Regions from separate parts of the Pseudomonas sp. P110(2024) genome, predicted to be linked through region 3. Evidence: predicted binding sites of a transcription regulator. Region 3 holds the regulator's gene; each other region holds the start of a gene.

Region 1 (3,366 bases), on a different contig from region 3:
CGGTGGCGGCGGAAGATACCGAAGAGGAGGCCGGCATGGAGAGGGAAAGCGAGACGAGCAAATCAGCTACTCGCTGAATGCAAAACGCCACCCATGGGGTGGCGTTTATCATGTCCTGGCGACGCTCAATAGTCGTCTTTGTCGAACCGCCGTGCCTCGCGCTGCAGTTGATAGACGAAACTCTCGATCTTGCGCTGTGCCTGACCGTTGAGGTTATGGAAGCGCACCCCGGCGAAGGTGGTGTTGATGCGTTCCTCGAAGTGCAGGTGACGCAGTTCTACCAGGGTGTCGGTCAGGCCCAGCGGGTTGCCGGCCTTGAAGCGTTCGTAGACCTGGCCCAGTTGCAGGCGGTCCTCGACGTTGCCGTCGAAACGCAGCTTGCAGCCGGTGGCGGAGATGTCCAGCAGTTTGCCGCGCAGGGCGCCGTTGCCCTTGAGGTGGGCGCCGTCGAGGGTGATGTCGACCAGTTGCGATAGCTTCAGCGCGGCGCGGAAGGCGTTGCGACGCTGGTGATAGGTCACTTCCTCGGGCAGTGGGCCGCGGTAGCAGCGATGGCCGTCGATCTCGGTGATGGTCAGTGGTGTGCTGGACTCCCAGGCGATGCGCACGCCGTCATGGAAGCCTTCGACGCGGAACGACTCGCCGTTCTCGATGTACTTTTCGCCATCGCGGGGGATCATTTCATCCAGTGCCAGGACGCCGTTGTCCCGGTCGACGTGCACCACATAGCTCTGGAATCGCTGGCTGCGCTCGTGGAAGCTGATGATCAGCGGGTCGTGGCTATCCAGCAACTGGCGCAAGTTGGCCGTGATCTCCAAAGGGGTGGTGAGCACCTTTGGTGGCTGGGGCGCATCGGATTCATTGAACACGGGTTATCAATCTCCAGGCAAAACGGCACACGCAAGTTACGGCATTTTGCCAGTATGTTCCGTGTCTTGGTACAAATAAGATAGAACTAATCACACTTGGCTGAGTGCGCGGGGCTTGGCCATTGGCGAGGTGCCGCCACGGCTGTCGTAGAGCGACGGGGAATCGCCACCCTGAAGGATTCTGATCTGGTTCGCCGTGGTCTGTTGTTGCACTTGGATGATCCGGCCATTGGTCTCGTTGACCTGCCGGCAGGCATCCATCAGCTCGCCCAGTGCATCGAGCCGGCTCATGATGGCCTCGCCATTGCTCGACTGTGCGGCCAGCGCCTGGGCCCCCTCGCGATCGGCACTCAGGCCGAGTTCGAGGAGCAACTGACTGCGCCGCTTGCCCTGCTGCTCGAGCAAGATGATCAACGACTGCTTGCGGGCCAGGATTTGCTCCAGGGCCAGCATGTCCCGACCGTGCAGGGCTATCGCTTCGTTCTGCAGAAGCTCGAGCAGTTCCTGCGTCGGCGCTATGTCGTTTTCAATCAGTTGCAGCAGGGTAGTGTCGTGCATGGCTAACTCTTGGCGTGTTGCGTCCTTGAAGTCAGCGCGCCTGAAGGTCAGCGCTGGGCTTCGAAATCAAGCAGTTTGCTGGCGACCCGGTCGGCATCGACCTTGTAGCTGCCGTCTGCGATGGCCTGCTTCAACTCGGCCACGCGGGCGCTGTTGACGGTCGGCTGATCGCGCAGCTTGTCGCTGATCTTCTGCAATTGCTGGGCCTCTGGGCTCAGGTGTACCGCTTCTCCGCTGGCATTGGCGCGCTTTGGCGCTTCACTGGCTTCGCCGGCTTTTTCGGCGTTGCCTGGCGCGGCATTGCCGCGAACGCCGCCCGTGACGGACGGAGAGTTGTTGAGACGACTGAAGTCGATGACCATGTTCAGAACCCCTGGGAATTAGGACGCATGCCTGGTTTTCGGCCAGCCTGAGCAAAACTTTAGGTGTGAATGCATCAGGGCCTCCAGGTACAGGTGCGCAACCCGATTTGTGACACAGTTTAGGGCGCGCGGTTCCACATCGCCAGCGTTCTGTCATTATCCCGACACGGTGTGTTACATGGCCACCTCGACCTGGCCGGGGCCTGTGACCCGCGCCTTGACCACGCGCCTGGAATTCAGGTTGCGCACGCGGATCTGCGTCTGCAGGCCGCCCTTGTCCAGTGCCTCGCCCGGCATGCGCACGCTCAGGCTGCCGCTGCGGGCGATGATCACCACATGGTCGCCCTTGCGAACCACCTCGGCCTGTTCCAGGTGCTGTTGCGTCAGTACCTGGTCGAGCACAGTGGGGCGCAGCAGCTTCATGCCCACGGCCTGGTCGAGCTGGGTCAGGTAGCCTGGGCCGAGGCTGCCGACATCGCGCTCGCGCATGGCCACATCGCCTTCGGTCACCACGCTTTCGCGCTTCAGGGGGCGCGTCATGACCACCACATCGCGCAGCAGGCGGACCTGTGCCGGGACGAACACCGTCCAGGGCGCGGCACTGTCGCAGCGTACCCGTACCGTGACCCGCCCGAGCGGCGTCGAACTTTCCAGCGAGGCATCCAATTGCTGGCTGCATTGGGGCATGCGCAGGCGCGGGTCCAGGGTATTGACTTGGATTTCGTAGCGGCCCGGGGTTTGGGTCGTCGCCAGATAATCCTCTACGGTGAACTCAAGAAACCCCTGAGTGACACCGATAAGCTGTTCAGGCAAGGTAAAAGAGTCCGCCAGCGTACGAATGCCGGGTGCCAGCAGGCACAGGGCGGCCAGTGAGCCGGTCAGCAGGCGCGTCAGTCGTCGGAAATTTGTCGTTTTCGTGTACATGGCGTTCAAAAAAGCAAAGCCCGTGCCGATTCGGTACTTAGGCAATCGTTGAAGGAGTCTGGCATGGCTGGAGTGATGGATTCGGTCAACCAGCGCACGCAACTGGTGGGGCAGAACCGCCTGGAGCTGCTTTTGTTTCGCCTCAATGGCGATCAGCTCTACGGCATCAATGTGTTCAAGGTGCGGGAGGTGCTGCAGTGCCCGGACCTGACGCTTCTGCCCAGATCCCATCCGGTGGTGCGCGGTGTGGCCAACATTCGGGGGGCGACCATCCCGATCCTTGACCTGTCGATGGCCACTGGCCTTCCGCAGTTGAAGGAAGAAACGCGCAACAGTTTCGTGATCATCACCGAGTACAACACCAAGACCCAGGGCTTCCTGGTGCACTCGGTCGAGCGCATCGTCAACATGAACTGGGAAGAGATCCATCCGCCACCCAAGGGCACCGGGCGCGATCACTACCTGACCGCCGTGACCCGGGTCGACAATCGCATGGTCGAGATCATCGATGTCGAGAAGGTGCTGGCCGAAGTGGCGCCGTCGTCCGAGTCGGTGTCCGAGGGGGTGATCGATGCCGAGGTGCAGGACAAGGCGGTGATGTTGCGGGTGCTGACGGTCGATGATTCGTCGGTGGCGCGCAAGCAGGTGAGCCG
Region 2 (3,366 bases), on a different contig from region 3:
CAACAGGTTGGCGTCCATCGAGTACGGCGATTTCTTCTTGCCGTGGCGCTCGATCGGGATGCCGTGCTTCTCGGCATAGTCCATCAGCTTCTCGCGGGACAGCAGGTCCCACTCGCGCCACGGGGCGATGACCTTGACGCCTGGCTTGAGCGCATAGGCGCCCAGCTCGAAGCGCACCTGGTCGTTACCCTTGCCGGTGGCACCGTGGGAAATGGCGTCGGCGCCGGTTTCGTTGGCGATCTCGATCAGGCGCTTGGCGATCAGCGGACGGGCGATGGAGGTACCCAGCAGGTACTCGCCTTCGTAGACGGTGTTGGCGCGGAACATCGGGAAGACGAAGTCACGCACGAACTCTTCGCGCAGGTCGTCGATGTAGATTTCTTTCACGCCCATCGCCTGGGCCTTGGCGCGGGCCGGCTCGACCTCCTCGCCCTGGCCGAGGTCAGCGGTGAAGGTCACCACTTCACAGTTGTAGGTGTCCTGCAGCCACTTGAGAATCACCGAAGTATCAAGGCCGCCGGAATACGCCAATACGACCTTTTTTACGTCCGCCATGCCATCACTCCACGGGGTTGTACGGAAAGCCGTTGATTCTACCGGCCTTGCCGAAATATTTACAATGGGGCGACAGCTTGTGACGACAAAGCGACAGGAATTGTCGAGAGCGCGACCCGTGGTCGCTCTCAGGATTTCGCCGAAGCGGACGGCGTGGCAGCAGCCGCAGGCGTTGGCGCAGGTGTGGTAGCCGTGGGTGTCGGGGTCGACGGCGGCACCGGCGCTGCCGGTTTCTCCACCGGCTTCTCGACCGGCGTCACGCGCTCGAGCTGGATGTTCACCCGGCGGTTGCGCGCGCGGTTGGCGGCACTGTTGTTCTTGGCCAGCGGGTAGCGCTCACCATGGAAACGCACGGTGATCTGTTCTTCCGGCACACCATGGGCCTTGAGGTACTCGGCCACCGCCAGCGCCCGTCGACGCGAGGTGTCGCGGTTGGTCAGACGATTGCCGCTGTTGTCGGAGTGACCATTGAGTTCGATGTGATTGACCGTCGGATCGGCCTTCAGGTAGTCCAGCAGCACATCCAAGCGCGCGCGCGCCGAGCTGTCCAGCTCGATCCCGCCCCCCGGGAAGCCGACCTGGGTCTGGCGGATCTGGTCGTAGTTCATCGGCAGCAGCTTGGCGGCGCACAGCTGGTAGTCGCTGTAGGCCTTGGCGAAACTGACCGGCATCACATGCACTTCCATCGGCCGGCCACCTTCGCCGCGGTAGTTGCGCACCACGGTGCTGCGTCCATCGAGCAGGCCGTTGATCAAACGGCTGGCCTGGCCCTGACTGGAGGTGAACAACACCCCGGTACGGGCCATATGCACCGCACCAAGGTTGATGTCGCCGCGCCCGGGCTGCCAGGGCGCGGCGGCGGCCAGCAAGGTGGCGGAGCCGGCGCCCAGGATATTGCTGTCCGAACGCAGCTGGAAGGTTGGCTGCTCGCCGGCGCGGCGCACGAACTCGCCGCTGCCGAAACCGTCGATCGGCTGGATCAGGCGACATTCGAACTGGTCACCCTCAACTTTCCAGGCGACGTTCTCCACGCGGGTCTGGAAGGTCATTGCCCCGGCCGGCAAGCTGGCAACGAGGGTGAACAGGGCTAGGTAACGCTGGCGCACGGTCGGCTCCACAGATTCTGGCGGCTTACCTGAACGCTATCGGTCGCCCGTCGGAAAACTTGATAGCCGTGCTCGAACAGGGGTTTTCCGGTAGCATTGGCTTCTGAGTTCGACCCGCCTGGAATCTCCAATGTCCGATCGCCTGACCCTCCTGCGCCCCGACGACTGGCACATCCATCTGCGCGATGGTGCCGTTCTGCCACACACCGTCGGTGACGTGGCGCGCACCTTCGCCCGCGCCATCATCATGCCCAACCTGGTTCCGCCAGTGCGCAACGCCGTCGAGGCCGCTGCCTACCGCGAGCGCATCCTTGCCGCACGACCCGCCGGCAGCCGCTTCGAGCCGCTGATGGTGCTTTATCTCACCGACCGTACCAGCGCTGACGATGTGCGTGCCGCCAAGGCCAGCGGGATCGTGTACGCTGCCAAGCTTTACCCGGCCGGCGCCACCACCAACTCCGATTCGGGCGTGACCAGCATCGACAATATCTTCCCGGCGATCGAGGCCCTGGCCGAAACCGGCATGCCCCTGCTGGTGCACGGAGAAGTCACACGCAGCGAGATCGACGTGTTCGACCGCGAGAAGCGCTTCATCGACGAGCACATGCGCCGCCTGGTCGAACGCTTCCCGACCCTGAAGGTAGTGTTCGAGCACATCACCACCAGCGACGCCGCGCAGTTCGTCACCGAGGCGCCAGCCAACGTTGGTGCGACCATCACTGCCCAGCACCTGCTGTACAACCGCAATCACATGCTGGTCGGCGGTATCCGCCCACACTTCTACTGCTTGCCGATCCTCAAGCGCAACACCCACCAGGTGGCGCTGCTGGATGCCGCCACCAGCGGCAATCCGAAGTTCTTCCTCGGCACCGACTCGGCGCCCCACGCCAAGCATGCCAAGGAAGCCGCCTGCGGCTGTGCTGGCTGCTACACCGCTTACGCCGCCATCGAGATGTACGCCGAGGCGTTCGAACAGCGCAACGCGCTGGACAAGCTCGAGGGCTTCGCCAGCAAGCACGGCCCGGACTTCTACGGCCTTGCTCGCAACACCGACACCATCACCTTGGTCCGTGAGGAATGGACCGCGCCGGACAGCCTGCCGTTCGGCGACAACACCGTGATCCCCCTGCGCGCCGGTGAGAAATTGCGCTGGCGCCTGCTGGAGGACAACGCGTGAGCGAAGACCTGTACGAAGACGACCAGGACAGCCAAGTCAGCAGCGGCTCGCGCCACCCCATGGCCGAGCGTTTTCGTGGCTACTTGCCAGTGGTGGTGGATGTCGAGACCGGCGGTTTCAACAGCGCCACCGACGCGCTGCTGGAGATCGCCGCCGTCACCATTGGCATGGACGAGAAGGGCTTCCTGTTCCCCGAACACACCTACTTCCACCGGGTCGAACCGTTCGAAGGGGCCAACATCGAGGCGGCCGCGCTGGAATTCACCGGCATCAAGCTGGACCACCCGCTGCGCATGGCGGTGAGCGAGGAAAGCGCACTGACCGATATCTTCCGCGGCGTGCGCAAGGCGCTGAAGGCCAATGGCTGCAAGCGGGCAATCCTGGTCGGGCACAACAGCAGCTTCGACCTGGGCTTCCTCAATGCCGCAGTGGCGCGCAACGACATCAAGCGCAACCCGTTCCACCCGTTCTCCAGCTTCGATACCGCCACCCTCGCCGGCCTCGCCTACGGCCAGACCGTGCTGGCCC
Region 3 (3,366 bases):
GGGCTCGGCCAAGCGCGACAGCGCCGCCAGCAGCTCCGGCGTGGCCGGCGTGACATCGGTACGTTCGCGCACCTGGCCGAACATGCTGTTGACCGTGTCGAGGGCCTCGAGCACCACGTCCATCAGTTCCGCGTCAACCCGGCGCTCACCTTTGCGCAGGATGTCGAACACGTTCTCGGCAATGTGGCAGCACTCCACCAACTCATTGAGCTGAAGGAAGCCGGCGCCCCCTTTTACAGTGTGGAAACCGCGGAAAATCGCATTGAGCAGGTCCGCGTCATCGGGCCGGCTTTCCAGCTCGACCAATTGCTCGGACAGTTGCTCGAGGATTTCGCCGGCTTCTACCAGGAAATCCTGGAGGATTTCTTCATCGGCGCCGAAGCTCATTAAACGTGCTCCTTAAAAACCCAGGCTGGACAACAGATCGTCGACATCGTCCTGGCTGGACACGACGTCTTCACGCTTATCGGCATGAATCTGCGGACCTTCACCCCGAGTCGGATGTTTTTCTTGATCTTTTTCAGCGCGCAGCTGCTGGTGGTCATGTTCGATCCCGGCAAAGCGGTCGACCTGGCTTGCCATCAGCACGAGCTTGAGCAGATTGCTTTCGACTTCGGTGACCAGCGCGGTCACCCGTTTGATCACCTGGCCGGTGAGATCCTGATAATCCTGGGCCAGGACGATATCGTTGAGATGGCCGGCGACCTTCTGATTACCTTCGGCGCTGTGCGTCAGAAAACTGTCCACACGCTTGACCAACTCACGGAATTCCGGCGCTGCCACCTCACGGCGCATGAACCGCTGCCAATCGGCGGACAGGCTCTGGGCCTCGGCGGCGAGGTCGTTGAGCACCGGGGTGCAGGCCTCTGCCAGGTCCATGGTGCGGTTGGCCGCACCTTCGGTGAGGCGAACCACGTAGGAGAGGCGTTCAGTGGCGTCGGTAATCTGCGACACTTCCTCGGCCTGCGGCATGGACGGGTCGATCTGGAAGTTGACGATTGCACTGTGCAGTTCGCGAGTAAGCTTGCCGACTTCCTGATACAGCCCGCGATCGCGGGTCTGGTTCAGTTGGTGGATCAGCTGTACCGCATCACCGAACCGGCCGCGCTCGAGGCTCTCGACCAGTTCCTGGGCATGCTTCTTAAGGGTTGATTCGAACTCACCCAAAGAGTTGTTGGTTGACTCCATTGCGCCCCCCAGACGTGACTCAGCCGTTGACGCGTTCGAAGATCTTTTCGATCTTTTCTTTCAGCGCCACGGCGGTGAAAGGCTTGACCACGTAGCCGTTGACGCCGGCCTGGGCAGCTTCGATGATCTGCTCGCGCTTGGCTTCTGCGGTGACCATCAGTACCGGCAGGTGCTTGAGGCGCTCGTCCGCGCGAACAGCACGCAGCAGGTCGATACCGGTCATGCCCGGCATGTTCCAGTCGGTTACCAGGAAGTCGAAGTGTTCGCTGGTGAGCATCGGCAGTGCCGTGTTGCCGTCATCAGCCTCCTTGACGTTGGTGAAACCCAGGTCACGCAACAGGTTCTTGATGATCCGCCGCATCGTCGAAAAGTCGTCAACGATGAGGATTTTCATGTCTTTGTTCAATTAGACCTCCAAGCAGTCTTAAACGCGCTCGGCGCCGAGCGCGCACTCAATCAATTCGGCACCACAAAAAAACGACTGCATCAAACCTGGTTCAACGCGCCCGCCATTCCCCCAGGCGGCTGCGCAGACGCGCCGCGCACTGGCTGTGCAACTGGCTGACACGCGATTCGCTGACCCCCAGGACCTCACCGATTTCCTTGAGGTTCAGCTCTTCGTCGTAGTACAGCGCCAGGACCAGGCGCTCGCGCTCCGGCAGGTTGGCAATCGCATCGGCCAGGGCGGCCTGGAAGCGCTCGTCCTCCAGGTCCCGCGATGGCTCCAGCTGGCCGCTGGCTCCGTCCTCGTGCAGCCCCTCGTGTTCGCCGTCCTGCAGCAGGTCGTCGAAACTGAACAGGCGACTGCCCAAGGTGTCGTTCAGAATCCCGTAGTAATCATCGAGACTCAATTGGAGTTCGGCAGCAACCTCGTGATCTTTAGCGTCGCGCCCTGTCTTTGCTTCAACACAGCGAATCGCGTCGCTGACCATACGCGTGTTGCGGTGCACCGAGCGCGGTGCCCAGTCGCCCTTGCGCACTTCGTCGAGCATGGCGCCGCGGATGCGGATGCCGGCGTAGGTTTCGAAGCTGGCGCCCTTGCTGGCGTCATACTTGTTGGCCACTTCCAGCAGGCCGATCATCCCAGCCTGGATCAGGTCCTCGACCTGGACGTTGGCCGGCAAACGCGCCAGCAGGTGGTAGGCGATGCGCTTGACCAGCGGCGCGTAGCGCTCGATCAGCTCGTACTGAGCGTCCTTGGCGGCCTTGCTGTACATCTTGAAACCGCTCGCGTTCATAGCACCGGCCCTGCACTGGTGGGCTGCACCAGGCGCTCGACGAAGAATTCCAGGTGTCCGCGCGGGTTGGCAGGCAGCGGCCAGCTGTCGACCTTCTGCGCAATGGCCTTGAAAGCCAGCGCGCACTTGGACCGCGGGAAGGCCTCGTATACAGCCCGCTGCTTCTGCACGGCCTTGCGCACACATTCGTCGTACGGCACGGCACCGACGTATTGTAGGGCGACGTCAAGGAAACGATCCGTGACCTTGGTCAACTTGGCGAACAGGTTGCGCCCTTCCTGCGGGCTCTGGGCCATGTTGGCCAGCACGCGGAAGCGATTCATCCCGTAGTCGCGGTTGAGCAGCTTGATCAGGGCGTAGGCGTCGGTGATCGAGGTAGGCTCGTCGCACACCACCAGCAGCACCTCCTGGGCGGCGCGGACGAAGCTGACTACCGAGTCACCAATACCCGCAGCGGTGTCGATCACCAGCACGTCGAGGTTGTCGCCGATCTCGCTGAAGGCCTGGATCAGGCCGGCATGTTGGGCTGGCGCCAGGTGCACCATGCTCTGGGTGCCGGAAGCCGCCGGGACGATGCGCACACCGCCAGGCCCCTGCAGCAGCACATCGCGCAGCTCGCAGCGACCCTCGATGACATCGGCCAGGGTACGCTTGGGCGTGAGCCCCAGCAGAACGTCGACATTGGCCAGGCCCAGGTCGGCGTCCAGCAACATGACCCGGCGGCCGAGCTCGGCTAACGCCAGAGACAGGTTCACTGAAACGTTAGTCTTGCCGACGCCACCTTTGCCACCGGTCACGGCGATCACCTGTACGGGATGCATGCTACCCATGTCTGTTCTTTACCTTGTCTCGCTTGGACCCAGGCCACATGAGGGGCTGAACGTTCAAGGCCACGGTACGGCCGGGCAACCCCATGATGTAGGTACTTTGCACAGTATTC
Region 4 (3,366 bases), on a different contig from region 3:
GTAGCGCAAGGGTCAGGCATTGCGGGTGGCAAACACGGCCAGGGCGCGCTCCACGCATTGCGCGGTCTTGCCGAACGCCTGCACGCTGACGTCGGCCAACGGCTTGCCGTCCTGGTCGGCCACCGCCAGCATCAGTACCTGGTCGCCCACCGCCAGCGAGCGCAGCAGCAAGTGCTCGCCGCGGAAGAAAGCGCGCAGCGGTGCCGGCAGCAGGGCACTGAACTGGGCATGGTTTTCGGGTGTCAGGCGTAGTTGCCCGGCTTTTGCCATCAACTTTTGCAACAATTTGTTCTGCACGACGGGCAGCGCCATGGCGGCGGCCTCGCGTGGCAGGCCGGCGGTCTGCTGCACGCGCAGGTAATCGGTGGTCTTGTCCAGGCTCAGCAGCATGATGCGTTGCATGCCGCAGGCCAGCAGGGCGTCGCGGGCCTGGGTGGCCAGGTGCACGGCATTGCTGAACGGGCTGGGCTGGGCCAACAGTTCCTGGCACAGCGCGCGCCAGCGGCCAAGATCCTCGGTGCTGGGTGGCGGCGGAGTAAGCATGTCCGGGTGCGGTCTGCGCTGGTGCCAGGGCCAGATCAGCGCCTCGGCCGGGTGGAACAGCGCATCACGGGCGTGATGACGGGCACTGGCCGCGGCTTGTTGGTGAACCTGCTGCTGGACATCGTCCAGGGTGGTCTGCAGGTATAGCGCGGTGAGCAGTTGCCAGCGCAGCAGGTGCGGGTTGTCCCAGCCTACCTGGGCGGCCAGGGCGAGGCCGTTGGCCAGCAGCACGGTGTTGGGTGGCTGGTTGAACCAGCGACGCAGCGCTGGCTCGTCGTCCAGGCGCTGCTGCTGGACCAGCGGGTCCTGTTCGCGGGCGATGTTCAGCACCTGAGCCAGTTGCTCGCGCTCGTCCATCAGCAGGCGATAGCCCTGGGTCACCCACTCGGGCAGGCGCCAATGCTCGGCCATGGCCTGGCATAGTTGCATGAGGCGCACGCCGAACAGTTCCCGTTCGACCTCGGCGGCGTCCTCGCTCTTGTGGATGACCCGCAGTTCCCAGTTATCCAGCAATTTGGGGTAAGCCAGGGCCAGCGGCCACAGCGGCGAGAGGAACAGCAGGCTGCCCCAGTGGATTTCCTGCCACAGCCGCGCCAGCCGGCTGGCGAACAGGCCGTTGGCCTGTTGGGTGGCGTGTTGGCTGATCAACAGGAACTGGCGCAGCACCGGCGGGATCTCGTCGGCCGGTATCGACGGCAGCCGCGCCAGCAACTGGCTGGTGCGGGCCAGCCCCAGCCGATTGAGGGCGATTTCCAGGCTTTCGGCAGGCTCCGCCAGGCTGGCGTTGGCTGGGTGATTGGCCTCGCGCAGCACGCAGAGCACCAACGCGGGGCTGTCCTGCATCAGTTCGGCGATGTCGCGCAGGGAGCGGCGGCTGTCGTTGATGGCCTGTAGAACGCGGTCGTGGCTGTCTTTCGGCACGGGTACTCGAATCCCGTCGAGCAGCTTTACCCAGGCCTCTAGACTCGACGGAACCTGACTTGGCACCTTGGTTTCAATTGGCATATTGACATCAGTCCGAACTGGCTTTTCGCAATGAGTGGCTATAGTCTGGCGCAGTTCTGCCGATAAGTAGAAGAAGAGTTTTCAAGCTTCCGTTCCCTACCCTGACCACGACAGCAAGTGCTTCCAACTTATGGCTAAAATTATCGGCATCATCGTCGTATTCGCGAGCGTGCTCGGCGGCTACGTGCTTTCCCACGGCAAGATCGCGGCACTGATCCAGCCGTTCGAAGTGCTGATCATCGGCGGCGCGGCCTTTGGTGCGTTCCTCCAGGCCAACCCTGGTTACATGACCATGCATGTAATCAAGAAGTCGCTGAAGATGTTCGGCACCCGCTTCACCCACACCTTCTACCTCGAAGTGCTGGGCCTGGTGTACGAGATCCTCAACAAGAGCCGTCGTGAAGGCATGATGGCCATCGAGGGGGACATCGAGGACGCCGCGGCCAGCCCGATCTTTGCCAAGTACCCGGCCGTGCTGGGCGATGAGCGCATGACCGCGTTCATCTGCGACTACCTGCGGATCATGTCCACAGGCAACATGGCGCCCCATGAGCTCGAAGGCCTGTTCGACATGGAGCTGCTGAGCATGAAGGAAGAGCTGGAGCACCCGTCCCACGCGGTGACCGGCATCGCCGACGGCATGCCCGGCTTCGGTATCGTCGCGGCGGTACTGGGTATCGTGGTGACCATGGCCTCGTTGGGCGATGGCGACCAGAAGTCCATCGGCCTGCACGTGGGCGCGGCGCTGGTCGGTACCTTCTTCGGTATTCTCGCTGCCTACGGCTTCTTCGGCCCGCTGGCCAACGCCCTGCGCCACGATGCGAAAGAGGAACTGAACGTCTACGAGGCGATCAAGGCCTCGCTGGTGGCCTCGGCCTCCGGCATGCCGCCGTCGCTGGCGGTCGAGTTCGGTCGCAAGGTGCTGTACCCGGCGCACCGCCCGAGCTTCGCCGAGCTGGAACAAGCGGTACGCGGTCGCTAAGCCATGGAGAACAATCAGCCCATCATCGTCAAGCGCGTCAAGCGCTTTGGCGACGGCCATCACGGCGGCGCCTGGAAAATCGCCTTCGCCGACTTCGCCACGGCGATGATGGCGTTCTTCCTGGTGCTCTGGCTGCTGTCGACGGCCACGCCCGAGCAGAAGATCGCCATCGCCGGCTACTTCAAGGATCCGATCGGCTTCTCCGAGAGCGGCACGCCCTACATCATCGACCTGGGCGGTTCGCCGCAACTGGCGCCGGAAAAGACCATCAACCCGGAAGTGAAGTCCGAACCGACGCCCGACACCAGCCTGCAGCTGGACAAGGACAAGGTCGAGACCATGGCCGAGCAGGTCGAGCGCGAGCGCCTCGAGCTTTTGCTGCAGGAGTTGCAGAACAAGGTCGAGGAAAACCCGCAACTGCAGAAGTTCAAGGACCAGATCCTGTTCGAGATCACCCAGGATGGTCTGCGCATCCAGATCATGGATGCCGAGAACCGGCCAATGTTCGACCTGGGGAGTGCACGACTGCAGCCCTATTTCGAAGATATTCTGTTGGCCATGGCCGACACCATCAAGGCGGTCCCGAACAAGATCAGCATCAGTGGCCATACCGATGCCAAGCCGTATTCCGGTACCGGCGATTTCGGTAACTGGGAGCTTTCGGCCAACCGCGCCAACGCGGCGCGTCGTGCATTGGTCGCCGGTGGCTATCCGGACGAGCAGGTGGCCCGTGTGGTCGGTTATGCATCGTCGTCGCTGTTCGACCGTGCCAACCCGTTTAACCCGGTCAACCGCCGTATCGACATCATCGTCCTGACCAAGAAGGCGCAACGCGA

The links. Region 3 encodes FliA, which starts transcription of late flagellar genes. Its sites were predicted from a motif close to CTAAAGTTTNNNNNNNNNNNGCCGNTAA; they were not measured.
Region 1: flgM (flagellar biosynthesis anti-sigma factor FlgM) is a predicted target of FliA. The motif match lies at 1,825-1,852, and genes of this name have one in related genera.
Region 2: AC25ND_RS03095 (flagellar protein MotY) is a predicted target of FliA. The motif match lies at 1,698-1,725, and genes of this name have one in related genera.
Region 4: motA (flagellar motor stator protein MotA) is a predicted target of FliA. The motif match lies at 1,587-1,614, and genes of this name have one in related genera.

The regions. Positions count from the first base shown of each region.
Region 1 is NZ_JBLIYT010000013.1:123,191-126,556, forward strand. Features, by position in the region: gene AC25ND_RS20770 (MFS transporter) at 1-77, shown strand, start outside; gene AC25ND_RS20775 (flagellar brake protein) at 126-869, opposite strand; gene AC25ND_RS20780 (flagella synthesis protein FlgN) at 960-1,427, opposite strand; gene flgM (flagellar biosynthesis anti-sigma factor FlgM) at 1,475-1,789, opposite strand; gene flgA (flagellar basal body P-ring formation chaperone FlgA) at 1,964-2,713, opposite strand; gene AC25ND_RS20795 (chemotaxis protein CheV) at 2,777-3,366, shown strand, end outside.
Region 2 is NZ_JBLIYT010000002.1:19,442-22,807, forward strand. Features, by position in the region: gene AC25ND_RS03090 (argininosuccinate synthase) at 1-555, opposite strand, end outside; gene AC25ND_RS03095 (flagellar protein MotY) at 684-1,661, opposite strand; gene pyrC (dihydroorotase) at 1,792-2,838, shown strand; gene rnt (ribonuclease T) at 2,898-3,366, shown strand, end outside.
Region 3 is NZ_JBLIYT010000007.1:199,430-202,795, forward strand. Features, by position in the region: gene AC25ND_RS13265 (chemotaxis protein CheA) at 1-387, opposite strand, end outside; gene AC25ND_RS13270 (protein phosphatase CheZ) at 400-1,188, opposite strand; gene AC25ND_RS13275 (chemotaxis response regulator CheY) at 1,208-1,582, opposite strand; gene fliA (RNA polymerase sigma factor FliA) at 1,686-2,426, opposite strand; gene fleN (flagellar synthesis regulator FleN) at 2,423-3,256, opposite strand.
Region 4 is NZ_JBLIYT010000009.1:3,487-6,852, reverse strand. Features, by position in the region: gene AC25ND_RS15395 (HDOD domain-containing protein) at 13-1,548, opposite strand; gene motA (flagellar motor stator protein MotA) at 1,679-2,530, shown strand; gene motB (flagellar motor protein MotB) at 2,534-3,366, shown strand, end outside.